DNA from 2 places in the Delftia sp. WSY_10 genome. Region 2 is predicted to be linked to the other one. Evidence: riboswitches for the same ligand, from Rfam matches in the RefSeq annotation. Region 2 holds a riboswitch; the other holds the start of a gene.
The links. Region 2 has a riboswitch for glycine ahead of gcvT (glycine cleavage system aminomethyltransferase GcvT). Riboswitches for the same ligand answer to the same signal wherever they lie in the genome.

Region 1 (7,465 bases), on a different contig from region 2:
TTGCGGGCTGTTGCCGATGGCAGCTGCACCCACCGTGGCGGCAGCCGAATAAGTCGATGCGGTCACGCTGGTGAACGACACCGAGCAGGTCGCCGCCGCACCCGCAGTCGTGCAACTGGCGGTGGCAGGTGCCGCTCCGGCGGGTGTCACGCTGAAGTTCACGACAACGCCGGTGACCGGATTGCCGAACGCATCCTTGGTGACCACGGAAACGACGTCCTGGCCGCCGCCGGCTGCCTGGTTGTTCACATCGACCGACATGGTCGAATTGGCGGGATCGACGGCACCTGCCGTAAAGACATAGGCAGCCGTCGCACCGTACGTATTGCCACCGGCGCTGACGCCGCTGCCGCTCAATGCGCCGCTCGCGATGCTTGCGCCGGAAGTGTAGGAACCCGCGACGGTTGTCTTGGCGGTGACCTGGCAGGTACCGGCCGCATTGGTGGTGCAGGTACCGCTGAAGGTGATGTTTGCGGTGGGAGAGAACGTGACAACGCTTCCGGCCACCGGATTGCCGTTGACATCTCCCACAAACGCTTCAAGCACATCTGTCGCCGAGCCATTGGCCGTGACCGGACTGCTGACGGTACGCACCCCCGACCTGGCGGGGTCGGCGGCATTGGCCGTGAAGTTGATCACGGCCGGACTGCCGTTTGCCACGCTCTGGGTGGTGGTGCCGTTGTTGTCCGTGGCTGTGAAGCTCGCCGCACCCGCCACGGTGGATGTCACCGTGATGGAGCAGCGCGCTGGATTCGCATTGGCCGCAATCGTGCAGGAAGTTGCCGACGGCGTGCCGGCGCCGGTATGGACAAAGCCGATGGTGTGGGCGACCGTATCGACGGTTGCATTGCCATTGGCGTCCTGCAGTGCAACGGTCACCGTGCCGGTGCTCGTACCGTCGGCCATCACCGAGAGCGGTGTGGCACTGAGCAGATTGCCACTGGCTGTATTGCTGGGCGGCCCGGCAATGAAGTTGACCGATACCGGACTGCCATTGCTCACGGCCGTTCCGTTGTCCGTTGCCGTGAAACTTGCGGTGCCGACCGTGGCCGATTTCACCGTCACGGAGCAGGTGGCCGGATTGGCATTGGCCGCGATCGTGCACGTGGGTGCGGCCGGCGTGGTCGTGCCCACGCCCGTTTTGGTGAAGACAATCGTGTGCGCCACCGTATCCGTGGCGGGATTGCCATTGGCATCGCGCAGGGTCACGCTGATCGAGCTCGTGGCAGTGTTGTCTGCGACAACGCTGAGCGGACTGGCACTGATCAGGTTTCCATTCGCGCCATTGCTGGGCGGGCCGGCCGTGTAGTTCACCACAGCCGTAGCCGTGGCGGCCGAGCCATTGATGGTGAAACCAAAGGTGCCACTGCCGACTGCGGTAGGTGCCGTGACGGTTGCCGTGTAAACCCCTGCGCTGCACGAACCCGCGCCGACCGCAGGCGAGCCCTGTGTTCCGCTGTTCAGCGTGAAGGCCACCGTATTGGCACAGGTCGCAATCGAATTGCCTGACGCATCCTTGAGCTGCGCCGTCAATGTGCTGGTTGCGGTGCCATTGGCAATGATCGAGGTCGGACTCGCAACGATGGTCGAGGCACTGGTACTTGGCGGACCCGCCGTGTAGCTCACTGAAGCCGTAGCAACTGCAGCAGAGCCGTTGATGGTGAATCCGAAGATCCCGCTGCCGACTGCCGTGGGCGATGTGACGGTGCCCGTATAGATGCCGGCAGTACACGAGGCCGCGCCCACATTGGGCGTTCCCTGCGTTCCGCCGTTCAGGGTGAATGCCACCGTGTTCGTGCAGGTGTTGATCGGATTGCTGCTGGCATCGACCAGTTGCACGCGCAGCACGCTGGTGGAGCTGCCGTTGGCCACGATCGATGCCGGTGTGGCGACTATCGTCGATGCACTCGTGCTCGGCGTTGCGGCCGCATAGGAGACCGTTGCGGTGGCAACAGCCGCAGACCCGTTGATGGTGAACCCGAAGGTTCCGCTGCCGACCAGCACCGGCGATGTCACCGTCCCCGTATACATGCCGGCACTGCAGCCCGTGACGCTGACGGCAGGGACGCCTTGCGTCCCCGCATTGAGGGTGAAGGCCACCGTATCGGTACAGGTGGTGACAAGGTTGCCTAAAGCATCCTTCAACTGCACGGCCAAGGTGCTGGTGGAGACGCCGTTGGCCGCAATCGATGGCGGACTCGCGGCGATTTCAGACCCGCTCGTGCTGGCCGGCAGCCCGGTGAAGCTGTAAGCAACCGGCGAAGGCTGATAGGTCACTGCGCCAGATACCGGGCTTCCACCCAATGGAAGATTGGAGAACGTGGCACCAGCGACTGACGACGACAAGGTCACGGGTGTCGTGAATGTTCCGGCGACACTGCTGCTGGCATTGATGGGAGACGCGCACTTTCCGCTGGAGCTGGTCGTGCAGCTGACTGCGGCGGAGCTGCCATTGAACGTGACACCTGCAGGCGGCGCTGCGAAGGTGACGGTGTCACTGCCCCCTGTCCAGGCATTGCCTTGGCCGTCAACAATGTAGACCTCCAGCAAGTCGCTGCTGCCGACAGGTTGATTGTTGGTCGTCGCCAGAACGCCGGATTTCAGGGCACAGGGAAAACCGGTGACGCTTGCCGCCGTTGAAAGCTGCGAGGTCTGGGCTCCGCCGGAATTGCTGTCCGTCACTGTGACTCGCACCTGGCCGCTGAGATACGAAGGAACGGTCAGCGTTCCCGAGGCTCCGGCCATGGTTTCGGAGCCCAGATAGACCTGCGCATCGTTGACGCCCGCGCCGGTCGGCGACCAAAAGGCCTCCACCGTATACGGTGCCGGCTCGCTCGCATTGGCATTTGCCGTGATATTGAATGTCCAGGTGCAGGCGGCGGTGTCACTGGCGCCAACGCCAAGGGTGGGGGTCCATCCGGTTTGTCCATTGCCCGTCGTCAGCAAACTGATGCCTGAGTTTGCAGCCACAGGCACGGAAAACAGCGTGTTCTGAGAAATCTTGAAGAAATCACGCGTAGTGATACGAATGGCACTTCTCGACTGGCTTGTCATCTTGTTGTTGCCAATCAATCCTGGTGCCGTACCCGTACCACCGATATTCACCCCGTCCCCGCCGCCAGTGAAGTTGTTATCGGTCACCGTCACTACCTGCGTCGTGCCTGAGGCTGCCGTATTCACCGTTGGTGCCGACACATGCGTTGGCGATGACCCGGTATAGGCGGCGATAGGCAGCGAGAAGGTATTACCCGTCACGGCCAGACCAATTCCATTGGCCAGGCTGATCGTTCCATCAACCGACACCACGGCCCTGGGCGCATTTCCACCAGTCGGGCTCAGTGCGATATTCGAATTTTTGATCGTCAATCCGTTGACGGTCATGTTCGACATGACCTGGAAAAACTGCTCGAGCTGCATTCCCCCGATAGGGTTGGGCAGATTCGTTACCGTGAAATTATCGACAACGATGTTGGAAACCGTGCCTGCACCGTTGCTTGCGGCAACGGAAATGGCCGAGCCCTTGTTATTGCCGTAATTTCCATTCCATATCGCGGAGTTGATTGTGCTATTGGCAAAGAATACGTTTTGTGCGCCTTGATGAATCTCCGCGTACAGCTCGCAGTTGAACGGCGTCCCCTCTCCCGCAGGGGTTGGCGCCACATTCACCAGACCGACGCGATCAATGATGACATTGTTTGCTGAGGAGCCAACGACGAATACCGCTTCGCCACAGGTCATGTTGGGCGAATTGGTGAGAGTGATATTCTTCCCACCAAGATAAAAGGTTTCCCAGGCGGAGTCCGCCCAGTTCTGGACTTGTATGACTCCCCCGAAATCGATGGTCAATGAGCCCGTGCCGGCTGGCACGGTGCCTTTGATCCAGTACCAGGCGCCACCGGCACCAGTGGTGGTGCCCGTATCGCCGCCGCTGATCATCTGGGTTTGACCACAGGCATTGGTGGCTCCCGTCACGGCGCCGGACTGGGCTCCGCTGACGAATGTATTGGCACAGCGCACGTAAACCGTCTGATTGTCGACATACGGATGGAGGTTTCCGGCCGCATCCTTGGATGTCCCACTCTGTATGGTTCGTACCGACGTGGACAGTGTCGGCGCAAAGACGATGGAAACATCGGCACTCGGATCCAGCGTTTGCAGCGTGTAGTTGGCTGCCTGAATGGCAGCTCGCAGCGTACATGCGCCAGCAAAGGTGCCTCCCAGCGTGCTGACACAGGTGGTTGGTGTCGTTGCATTGGCATTGGGAGCGTCGCTGTTGTCGGTGACCGTGAAAACGACGGTCGCCGCCAGTGCCGTGGATGAGATACCCGCGCATGAAAGCAGCAGCAAAGAGAAAAGGCACTTCGCTGCACGCCACTTGCGAAAAAATGCCGAACCAGGCAGGCGATTGAGAGCATGCATGATATTCCCCGTTTTCTCAAGGAGATATGACAGGAAAATGATTTTCCCAATGGCAATGGCCATCAGTTGTACCCAGCGCATTTGCATCGCCGTACCTCGAATAGTTCTATTTGAATCACGAGCTAACAACTCACCTTGCAGCCGGTGAGGTTGGAAGCAAAATGTTTCGCGCAGATCCTGCGCGTCAATCAGAAAAGGCGGATTTCCATCAACGTTTGCGAGCTGCTCCGCTGTCCATTGAGCCGGACACACCTTCAGTCGGGTTTGCGACGCAAATCATTCCTCCCTCCACAAACCATATTCACCGTGCTTGTATTTTTTCAGTGCCGGATCAGTTTCCATGGACCTGCACCTGTGCAACGGTAAGTCGCCTATCAGACATATACACAACTCATGGTTAACCCATGCAGGTCCAATCGACCAGAACATGCACTGACAAACCACTGCACACATCGATAGGCTAAATCATGTTTTTTTCTATTTCAATAGTTTTTTTGCATGAAATCGGAGACTCATGCCAGCGCTACGAGGGAGGCGCTTGAGCGATCTAGGGAATACCCTGCATCAGCCACACCACATACAGGTAGTAACTGGTGGTATCCCCAGTACGACTGAAACCGGCTGCGCAAGCCACATAGAATCGCCCCTGCAGGAGAGCAGGCGGGCACCACGGTGCCGAGCCTCACCGAAGGCGCAAACTCCCATACACGCTCAGGTTCCGTACTGCAAACACAACATGCCGTCTGGAGAGCCGCCGCACGCAATATGCGGCGCACCGAAGGAGCAAGCCCCGTTCCCATGGACGGCGGTGAATCTCTCAGGTACCAAGGACAGGGGGAGCGGCAGCTGCGTCACGACGGACGCCGGCTGCTTGCTATTGAATCCATAGCTACCAGCTTCCGCGTGACCGGCACATGCCTTTGAAAGGGCATTGTCATGCGCGTCATCGTTCTCGGAGCCGGCCTGATCGGCACCGCCTCGGCCTACTATCTGCAATCCCTGGGCCACGAGGTCACGGTCATCGACCGCCAGGCTGCGCCCGGCGCCGAAACCAGCTTTGCCAACGGCGGGCAGATCTCGGTCAGCCACGCCGAGCCCTGGGCCAACCCCGGCGCACCGCTGAAGTTGCTGGGCTGGCTGGGCCGGCAGGATGCCCCCCTGCTGTTCCGCCTTCGCGCCGACATGCGCCAGTGGCTCTGGGGCCTGTCCTTCCTGCGCAACTGCACGCCCGCGCGCACGCGCCACAACATCCAGCAGATCGTTCGCCTGGGCACCTACAGCCGAGAGGCTCTGCAGCAGCTGCGGTCGGACACCGGCATCCAGTACGAGCAGCGCATGCAGGGCATCCTGCACTTCTACACGAACGCCCGCGAGTTCGAGGGCGCGCTCAAGCCCACCGAGCAGATGCAGGCCCTGGGCTGCGACCGCCGCCTGATCGACGCCGACGAAGCCGTGCGCCTGGAGCCGGCCCTGGCCCATGTGCGCGGGCAGATAGCAGGCGCCACCTATACGGCCGAGGATGAATCGGGCGACGCCAACCTATTCACGCGCGAGCTGGCACGCATTGCCACCACCACGGGCGTGCAGTTCCGCCACGGCCACCACGTCATGGCGCTGCGCACCACGGGTGCGGGCGCCAGCCGCCATATCGACCATGTGGAGGTGACCAATGCCGATGGCCGCTACGAACGCATCCAGGGCGACGCCTATGTGCTGGCCATGGGCTCGTTCAGCCCGCTGCTGGCCCAGCCGCTGGGGCTGCACCTGCCCATCTACCCGGCCAAGGGCTACTCCGTGACCCTGCCGGTGCTGGACCCCGCCAAGGCCTACCAGGTCAGCCTCACGGACGATGAGTTCAAGCTGGTGTTCTCGCGCTACACCGGCGCGCAGGGCGACCGCCTGCGCATTGCCGGCACGGCCGAGTTCAACGGCTACGACCGCAACCTGGACCCCGTGCGCTGCGAGGCTATCGTGCGGCGCGTGCAGCAGCTGTTCCCTGGCGCCGGCGATACCGGTCGCGCCCAGTTCTGGAGCGGCCTGCGCCCCGCCACGCCCAGCAATGTGCCGCTGATCGGACGCTCGCCCATCGCCAACCTGTTCCTGAACACCGGCCACGGCACGCTGGGCTGGACCCATGCCTGCGGCTCCGGCATGGCGCTGGCCGACCTGGTCAGCGGCAGGCAGCCGGCCGTGGATTTCGATTTTCTGGGAGCTGCAGCCATGGACCCGGATCGCAGCGCAGGCACGGTGCGCCCGCGCGCGGTCTGAGGTGCAGACGGTGTGTACCGTGTGTACGGCGTGTACGGCGTGTACGGCGCCTAGGCAGTGAACACCGTCAACACCCCGGCGAAGCGGTGCAGGCGGGCGTCCATGATCTCGGCTTCGGCGACGAAGCCGATCAATGGCACATCGCCCAGTGCGTGGCGCAGGGTGCGCAGTTCGGCATCGGGGCCGCCGAACAGGCCGCCGCCGCGGCCCCGGCAACTGATGTAGATGGCGCCACGGATGCGGGGCTGTGCCTCGCCTTCGGGCGCCGCCTCCTCGGGCTCCGCCGCATCGCGCAGCGCAGCGCCCAGTTGCAGCAGTTCCTGGCGCGCGACCTGGGCCTGGCGGCGGCAGAAGATCACCGAATGCCCGGCCTCCACGGCCGATGACAGGGCCACGCCCTGGCGCAGCGGGTCCAGCCCGACCAGGGTCAGCACCTGGGCCTCTTCGGTGAGCACGCCGTGGGCCATGCCCCGGCCCGGCGGCGCAATGGCCGCCAGCGTGCTGCGCACCGTGGTCAGCGCGGGCTGCCAGTCGCTGCCTTCCAGCTCCACGCCCAGCAGTTGCAGCAGGCGCTGCAAGGCCGGATCGCCATTGAGCCCGGTGACCAGGGCGCCGCGCGCCTCGGTGATCTCCAGGCCCTCGCCCAGCGGCACGCAGCCCTGGGCCATGCCCGTGATGCAGGGCACGCCCGCACCGAAGGCCACGCCCGAGAAGCCTCCGCTGAAAATGCCGCGCGCATCCGCATGCTGCGCATGCAGGTCCTCGGTGCGGCAGGCGA
Region 2 (7,465 bases):
TCCGGTGACCTGCTGATTTCCGTCAGCGACCAGGGACCGGGCCTTGCGCCCGAAGCGGCAAGACAGGTTTTTGAGCCCTATGAACGCGCAAGCGCCACCCGGCACGTCAACGGGCATGGCCTGGGCCTGTCCGTGGTCAGGCGCATCGCCAGGCTGCACGCAGGCGACGCGTTCTTCCAGCCGGCTGCCGCAGGCGGGGCCTGCTTTGTCATCCGGCTGGGCCGCCTCCTGCCCGGCACGGCAGATGCCCGCCAGGAATGTCCGCCAGCGGCAAGGCCGGCCGCCGTGCCGCCGGGCATGCCCGCCTGACGCGGGCAAGGCCGGGCCTTCGCCGGTGAAGCAGGGCGTGCTCGCGGCGCTCATGGCGCCGCCGCTGCACGGGCCGTCCCACCCTGCACCACCAGCAGCACGCCACCCAGGATCAAGGCCACGCCGGCCAGACGCGTCGCATTGACCGGCCGTGCGCCCAGGCCCATCAGGCCGAAGTGGTCCACCAGCACCGAGACCACGATCTGCCCCGCCACCACGCAAACCAGGAAGCCGCCTGCGCCCAGCTTGGGTGTCACGGCCGCCGCACTGGCCACATAGATGGCACCCAGCACGCCGCCTATCCATAGCCACCATGGCCCCGCTGCCGCCTGGGCCATGGCCGGAGCGGGCGCGCGCAGCACCCACAGTGCAGGCACCACGACCATGACGCTCACGGCCAGCGAGACCAGCGTGCCCCACAGCGGGTGGCCCAGCAGACGGCCCACCAGGGCATTGCTGGCAGCCTGGAATGGCAGCATGGCCCCCGCCAGCAGCGCCAGGGCCACGGGAGCAAGGGCGGTGAATGTGCTTTTACCTGTCATGCGGCAAGACCTTTCTTCTTCTGTCAATCGATGCCTGCATGCTCTCGCATCCAGCACGTTGATGGAAATCATTTGTGTGCACGGTCTATATTCATGGCATGGATGAACTGCGCCGGATCGACCTCAACCTGCTGCTGGCCCTGCATGCCCTGCTGGCTGAAAAACATGTGACGCGCGCGGCCCTGCGGCTGCACAAGAGCCAGCCGGCCATGAGCCATTCGCTGGCGCAGCTGCGCGAGCACCTGGGCGACCCGTTGCTGGTGCGGCGCGGCGGCCGCATGGCGCTGACGGCACGCGCGCAAGGCCTGGTGCAACCGCTGGCGGATGCGCTGGGCAGCCTCAACGGCTTGCTGGCACAGGCGGAGTTCGACTCGGCCCACGCACGCGGACGGCTGCGGCTGGCGCTGTCGGACTACGCATCACGCATCGTGCTGCCGCCGCTGATGCGGCATCTGCGCCAGCACGCACCCGGGCTGGACCTGGCCATCAGCCAGTCCACGCGCGAGGTGATGCTGGCCCAGCTGGCCGATGGCGAACTGGACCTGGCCCTGGGCCCCTTCCCCGACGGACCCGACCTGCCCGAGGGCATCGAGGTGCAGGATCTGTTCCAGGAACAGTTCGTGAGCGTGGCCGACCAGGCCGTGCTGCCGGCACGCGGCGGGCTGTCACTGCAGGACTGGCTGCAGCACCCGCACGTCATGCTGGCCATGCGGCCCGACGCCAGCGAGGAGATCGAACGGGCGCTGGCCGCCCAAGGCCTGAGCCGCCGCGTGGTGCTGGCCCTGCCCCACTGGAGCGCGGCGCTGGAGGTGCTGGCAGGCACCGACCTCGTGCTGACCGTGGGCAGCCGCGCCATCGGTGACCTGCGCCGCCACAAAACGCTGCGCCGCTTCACTCCTCCGCTGGAGCTGCCCGAGTTCGCCTACCAGCAGGCCTGGCATGTGCGCAAGCAGGGGGATGCCATGCATCGGTGGCTGCGCAACTCGATGGCGCAGTGCTGTACTGCGCAGGGGCAAACACAGAAGTAAGTGCAGGCCGCAGCCTCAGGCTGCCACCACCACCCTCAGCAACTGCTTCTGTATCTTCCCGCTGGCCGTCTTGGGCAGGGCCTCGCGGAAGTGGTAGCGGCGCGGGCGCTTGTAGGCAGCCAGGCGGTCGCCGTGGACCAGGAAGGCGTCCAGCGCCTCGGCCGTGGGTGTGGCGCCCGGCTTGGCAACCACGTGGGCGGCGACGATCTGGCCCCAGCGCTCGTCGGCCTCGCCGATGACGGCGACCTCGAGCACGTCGGCGTGTTCGACCAGCGCGTCTTCCACCTCACGCGGATAGACGTTCTCGGCACCCGAATTGATCATGTAGTCGATGCGGTCGCGGATCCAGAGATAGCCGTCGTCGTCGATGTGGCCCAGGTCGCCCGTGTGGTACCAGCCGTGCGCCAGGGCGCGGGTGTTGGCGTCGGGGCGGTTGAGGTAGCCGGCCATCATGCAGGGGCCGCGCACGAGGATTTCGCCCACCTCGCCGGGCAGGCAGGCCTCGGCCGGGTCGGTGGGGGCGTTGTCTTCGCGCAAGCGGGCCACGATGAGGTCATGGCCCATGGAGGGCAGCCCGGCCGAGCCCGCGTGCGAGAGTTGCTCGCGCGGCAGCAGGACGGACATGCAGGGGCCCATTTCCGTGGTGCCGTAGACCTGGACCAGGTCGCTGCCGACCTTGCGCGTCCATTCGCGGATCAGGTGCGGCGCCATGGAGGCGCCGCCGTACTCCACCAGCCTCAGCGCGGGCGCCTGCTCAGGCGAGGCGATGGGTTCGGCCAGCAGCATGGTGATCATGGTGGGCGCCGCGAAGAAGAAGCTCACGCGCTCTTCGCGGATCAGGCGCCAGGCCTCGGCCACGTCGAAGCGGCGCAGCAGCACCTGGGTGGCGCCGGCCTGCAGGCGCGGCAGAAAGCTGGTGTGCAGCTCGGCCGTGTGGTTGAGCGGCGCCATGGCCAGGCCCACGTCGTCGCGCGTGAACTGCATGGTCTGGTGCATGAGGGCGTTGTGCGCCAGCTTGCTGCGGTGCGTATGCAGCACGCCCTTGGGCCGGCCCGTGGTGCCGCTGGTGTACATGAGGATGCAGGGGTCGCTCTCGCGCACATGGGCCTGGGGCGGCGCGCTGCTGCGGCCCCTGGCCAGGGCGGACAGGCGCTGCGTGGCCCAGACCGGCAGCGGGTCGGCCGGGGCATCGTCGGCAAAGATCCAGTGCTCGATGCCTGCGCCAGTGCCGCCGCCTTCGGCCTTGAGCAGGGCCTGGGCGCGTGCGGCCACCTCGCCGCCCTCGTGCTCGAAGACCAGGGCGCGTGCTGCGCCGTCCTTGAGGATGAAGGCCAGCTCCTGCGCCGCCAGCCGGTAGTTGATGGGGTTGAAGATGGCGCCCAGGCGCGCGGCCGCCAGCATGGTGAAAACAAAGGCCGGCGTGTTGTAGAGGAAGGCGGCGACCACGTCGCCATGGCCTATGCCCAGCTCTGCCAGGCCGTGGGCGTGGCGGTTGACTTCGGCATCGAGCTGGGCGTAGGTCCAGGCGCGGCGCTCGCCGCCCTCCCATGCGACCAGGGCTTCCTTGTTCGGCAGGTAACGTGCCGGCCAGGCCAATGTGTCTCCCAGCGTCTGCTGCATGTGCGCTTCTTCCTTCTCGCTCACGAGATTTCATATATCGATGCACCTCAATGTAGGAGATTTTTTAGACAGTTATGCAATTTGCAAATGCATCCATGCAGGCAAGCGCATGGAGTTGCAGTCGGCCCGCGGAAATCCCGAAGCCGCGCGGACGCTGGCCGCAGCTAGAATGCGCCGGTCAGGAGAGAGTGCCCGCCCGGCCGCAACGGTCGCAGGCAGCGGCACCGCCGAAGGCGCAGGGTTCGCCCCGAACGCTCAGGCAAAAGGACTGGCACCGCCTGCCGCCACGGCCGCAGGCGTTCCTAGCTGGAGAGAGATGCAGGGCACGGCGGTGTGCCCCATCCACCGAAGGAGCAAGCCCCACGCATGGAAGGTGCGGGTGAATCTCTCAGGTAAAGCGGACAGCAGGGCAGCACATCCCGGAGGACCGGGATGGCGTTATGCCTTGTTCCTTGCCTGAAAGAGAGCCCTCCTTGTCCGCTGCCTCCACCACCGATCTGCTCAAGACCCCGCTGTTCGACCTGCACCAGGAACTGGGCGCGCGCATGGTGCCGTTTGCCGGCTACTCCATGCCCGTGCAATACCCGCAGGGGCTGATGGCCGAGCATCTGCACACGCGCGAGGCGGCAGGCCTGTTCGATGTCTCGCACATGGGCCAGATCAGCGTGCGCGGTGCCGACGCCGGGGCCGCGCTGGAGTCGCTGATGCCCATGGACGTGCTGGGACTGGGCGAACACCGCCAGCGCTACGGCCTGCTGCTCAATGAGGCGGGCGGCATTCTGGACGACCTGATGTTCGTGCGCCGCGAGGACGACCTGTTCCTGATCGTCAACGGCGCCTGCAAGCATGAAGACCTGGCGCACATCCAGGCCCGCATCGGCCAGCGCTGTGAAATCGAGCCCCAGTTCGACCGGGGCCTGCTGGCGCTGCAGGGCCCGCAGGCCGCAGCCGCCATGGAGCGCCTGCTGCCCGACACGGCCGGCCTGGTTTTCATGACAGGCGGCCACTTCGACTGGGAGGGGGCCGAGCTGTACATCACGCGCAGCGGCTATACCGGCGAGGACGGCTTCGAGATCTCCTTGCCCGCCAGCCACGCCGAGGCCTTTGCCCGTGCCCTGCTGGCCCAGCCCGAAGTCAGGCCCGTGGGCCTGGGCGCGCGCAATTCGCTGCGCCTGGAAGCCGGCCTGTGCCTGTACGGCAACGATCTGGACACGACCACCACCCCGGCCGAGGCCGCCCTGAACTGGGCCGTGCAGAAGGTCCGCCGCGCAGGTGGCGAGCGCGAAGGCGGATTTCCCGGCGCGGCCACCGTGCTGGCCCAGCTGCAGTCGCCCGAGCTGCTCACGCGCAAGCGCGTGGGCCTGGTGGCCCTGGAGCGCGTGCCCGTGCGCGAAGGCACGGAGCTGCTGGATGCCGGCGGCCGCAAGGTCGGCCAGGTCACCAGCGGCCTGCTGTCGCCCACGCTGAACCAGCCCGTGGCCCTGGCGTACGTGGAGCCGGGCAGCGCCGCCGTCGGCACCACGCTGCAGGCCATGGTGCGCGGCAAGGCCGTGCCCATGCAGGTGCAGGCCACGCCCTTCGTGGCGCCCCGCTATCACCGCGGTTGAGGACAGCCTGCGCGCTTGGCGTGGATCGAGTTCGGCGGATTCGTTTTTCCTGCCATCGCATGCCGCTACAGTGCGCACTGACCTTTCTCAAACCGCCTTTCACAGGTTTTTTCAGTTTCTATCGGAGCAAGCCATGAGCATCCAGTATTCCAAGGACCACGAGTGGATCAACGCCGCCAACCCTGACGCGGCCATCGTCGGCATCACCCTCCACGCGCAGGACGCGCTGGGCGACGTGGTGTTCGTCGACCTGCCCGCCGTGGGCACCAGCTTCAACCAGGGCGATGTGGCCGGCGTGGTCGAGTCCGTCAAGGCCGCCGCCGATGTCTACATGCCCGTCAGCGGCGAGATCGTCGAAGTCAACGAGGCCCTGCGCGACGACCCCTCCCTGGCCAACAGCGACCCGCTGGGCGAAGGCTGGTTCTTCAAGGTCAAGCTCAGCGACGCAGGCCAGCTGGCCGCGCTGCTCGACGAAGCCGCCTACACGGCCTTTGCCCAGAGCAACTGACGCCACTTTCCGGCCAGGACGGGCGCCAGGGCCCGCCCTGGCGCTTTTCAGCTTTTGAGACAGGTCCCTCCATGCTGATGTCCTCCACCCAGCCCCTTGCCGCCCTCGAGAACGCCACCGAATTCGTGGCCCGCCATATCGGCATCGCGCCCGAAGACGAGGCCCACATGCTCAGCGCCATCGGCGCGGCATCGCGCGATGCGCTGATCGACGCCATCGTCCCGCCCTCCATCCGGCGCCACCAGCCCATGGCGCTGCCGCCAGCGGCCACCGAGGCCCAGGCGCTGGCCGAACTCAAGGCGCTGGCAGGCCGCAACCAGCTGCTCAAAAGCTTCATCGGCCAGGGCTACTACGGCACGCACACGCCCGGCGTCATCCTGCGCAACATTCTCGAGAACCCCGCCTGGTACACGGCCTACACGCCCTACCAGGCCGAGATCTCGCAAGGCCGCATGGAGGCCCTGGTCAACTTCCAGACCATGGTCTGCGACCTGACGGCCATGCCGATTGCCAACGCCTCCATGCTGGACGAGGCCACGGCGGCCGCCGAGGCCATGACGCTGGCCAAGCGCTCCGTCAAAAGCAAGAGCAACCGTTTCGTGGTGGCCGGCGATGCCCACCCCCAGACCATCGAGGTGATACAGACGCGCGCCGCGCCGCTGGGCATCGAGGTGCTGCTGGCCAACTCGCTGGAGGAATGGAACCAGCTGATGGAGGGCGACTACTTCGCCGTGCTGGCCCAGTACCCTGCCACCAGCGGCCGCATCGACGATCTGCGCGCCGACGTGGACAAGGCCCATGGCAAGCAGGCCGCCTTCATCGTGGCCACCGACCTGCTGGCGCTGACCCTGATCACGCCGCCCGGCGAATGGGGTGCCGACATCGTGGTGGGCACCACCCAGCGCTTTGGCATGCCCATGGGCGCCGGCGGCCCGCACGCCGCCTTCATGGCCTGCCGCGACGAGTTCAAGCGCTCCCTGCCCGGCCGCCTGGTCGGCGTGAGCGTGGACGTGCACGGCAAGCCCGCCTACCGCCTGGCACTGCAGACGCGCGAGCAGCACATCCGCCGCGAAAAGGCCACCTCCAACATCTGCACGGCCCAGGTGCTGCCCGCCGTGGTGGCCAGCATGTACGCCGTCTACCACGGCCCCGAGGGCCTGGAGCGCATCGCCCGCCGCGTGGCCTCGTACACGGCCATCCTGGCGCGCGGCCTGGCCGAGCTGGGCGCGCCGCTGCGCGAGGCGCCCAGCTTCGACACGCTGAGCCTGCACACGGGCGCGGCCACCCAGGCCATCGTGGAGCGTGCCGTGTCCCTGGGCGCCAACCTGCGCGTGTATTTCAAGGAATACCTGTGCATCTCGCTGGACGAGACCACCACGCGCGCCGATGTCGAACTGCTGTGGAAGATCTTCGCCCGGGACGGCCAGGCCCTGCCCAGCTTCACCGCCTTCGAAAAGGGCGTGGAGCCGCTGATTCCCGACGGACTGCGCCGCAGCAGCGCCTTCCTCACGCACCCGGTGTTCAACACCCACCGCTCCGAGACCGCCATGCTGCGCTACATCCGCCAGCTGTCGGACAAGGACCTGGCGCTGGACCGCAGCATGATCCCGCTGGGCTCCTGCACCATGAAGCTCAACGCCACCAGCGAGATGATTCCCATCACCTGGCCCGAATTCGCCCAGGTGCACCCCTTTGCCCCGGCCGACCAGCAGCAGGGCTATGCGGAACTGGACAAGCAGCTGCGCGACTGGCTGTGCCAGGCCACGGGCTACGCCGGCATCAGCCTGCAGCCCAATGCCGGCAGCCAGGGCGAGTACGCGGGCCTGCTGGCCATCAAGGGCTGGCATGCGA

Region 1: it holds a riboswitch for glycine, as region 2 does, so the genes downstream of both, ACF8ML_RS19055 (D-amino acid dehydrogenase) here and gcvT (glycine cleavage system aminomethyltransferase GcvT) in region 2, are expected to answer to the same signal.

The regions. Positions count from the first base shown of each region.
Region 1 covers NZ_JBICKY010000047.1:50,403-57,867, forward strand. Annotated here, with positions in the region: gene ACF8ML_RS19050 (invasin domain 3-containing protein) at 1-4,500, opposite strand, end outside; glycine riboswitch at 5,153-5,263, shown strand; gene ACF8ML_RS19055 (D-amino acid dehydrogenase) at 5,356-6,687, shown strand; gene ACF8ML_RS19060 (FIST N-terminal domain-containing protein) at 6,738-7,465, opposite strand, start outside.
Region 2 covers NZ_JBICKY010000035.1:340,906-348,370, forward strand. Annotated here, with positions in the region: gene ACF8ML_RS17320 (ATP-binding protein) at 1-309, shown strand, start outside; gene ACF8ML_RS17325 (DMT family transporter) at 360-851, opposite strand; gene ACF8ML_RS17330 (LysR family transcriptional regulator) at 950-1,879, shown strand; gene ACF8ML_RS17335 (fatty acid--CoA ligase) at 1,895-3,499, opposite strand; glycine riboswitch at 3,669-3,780, shown strand; glycine riboswitch at 3,796-3,914, shown strand; gene gcvT (glycine cleavage system aminomethyltransferase GcvT) at 3,940-5,106, shown strand; gene gcvH (glycine cleavage system protein GcvH) at 5,240-5,614, shown strand; gene gcvP (aminomethyl-transferring glycine dehydrogenase) at 5,686-7,465, shown strand, end outside.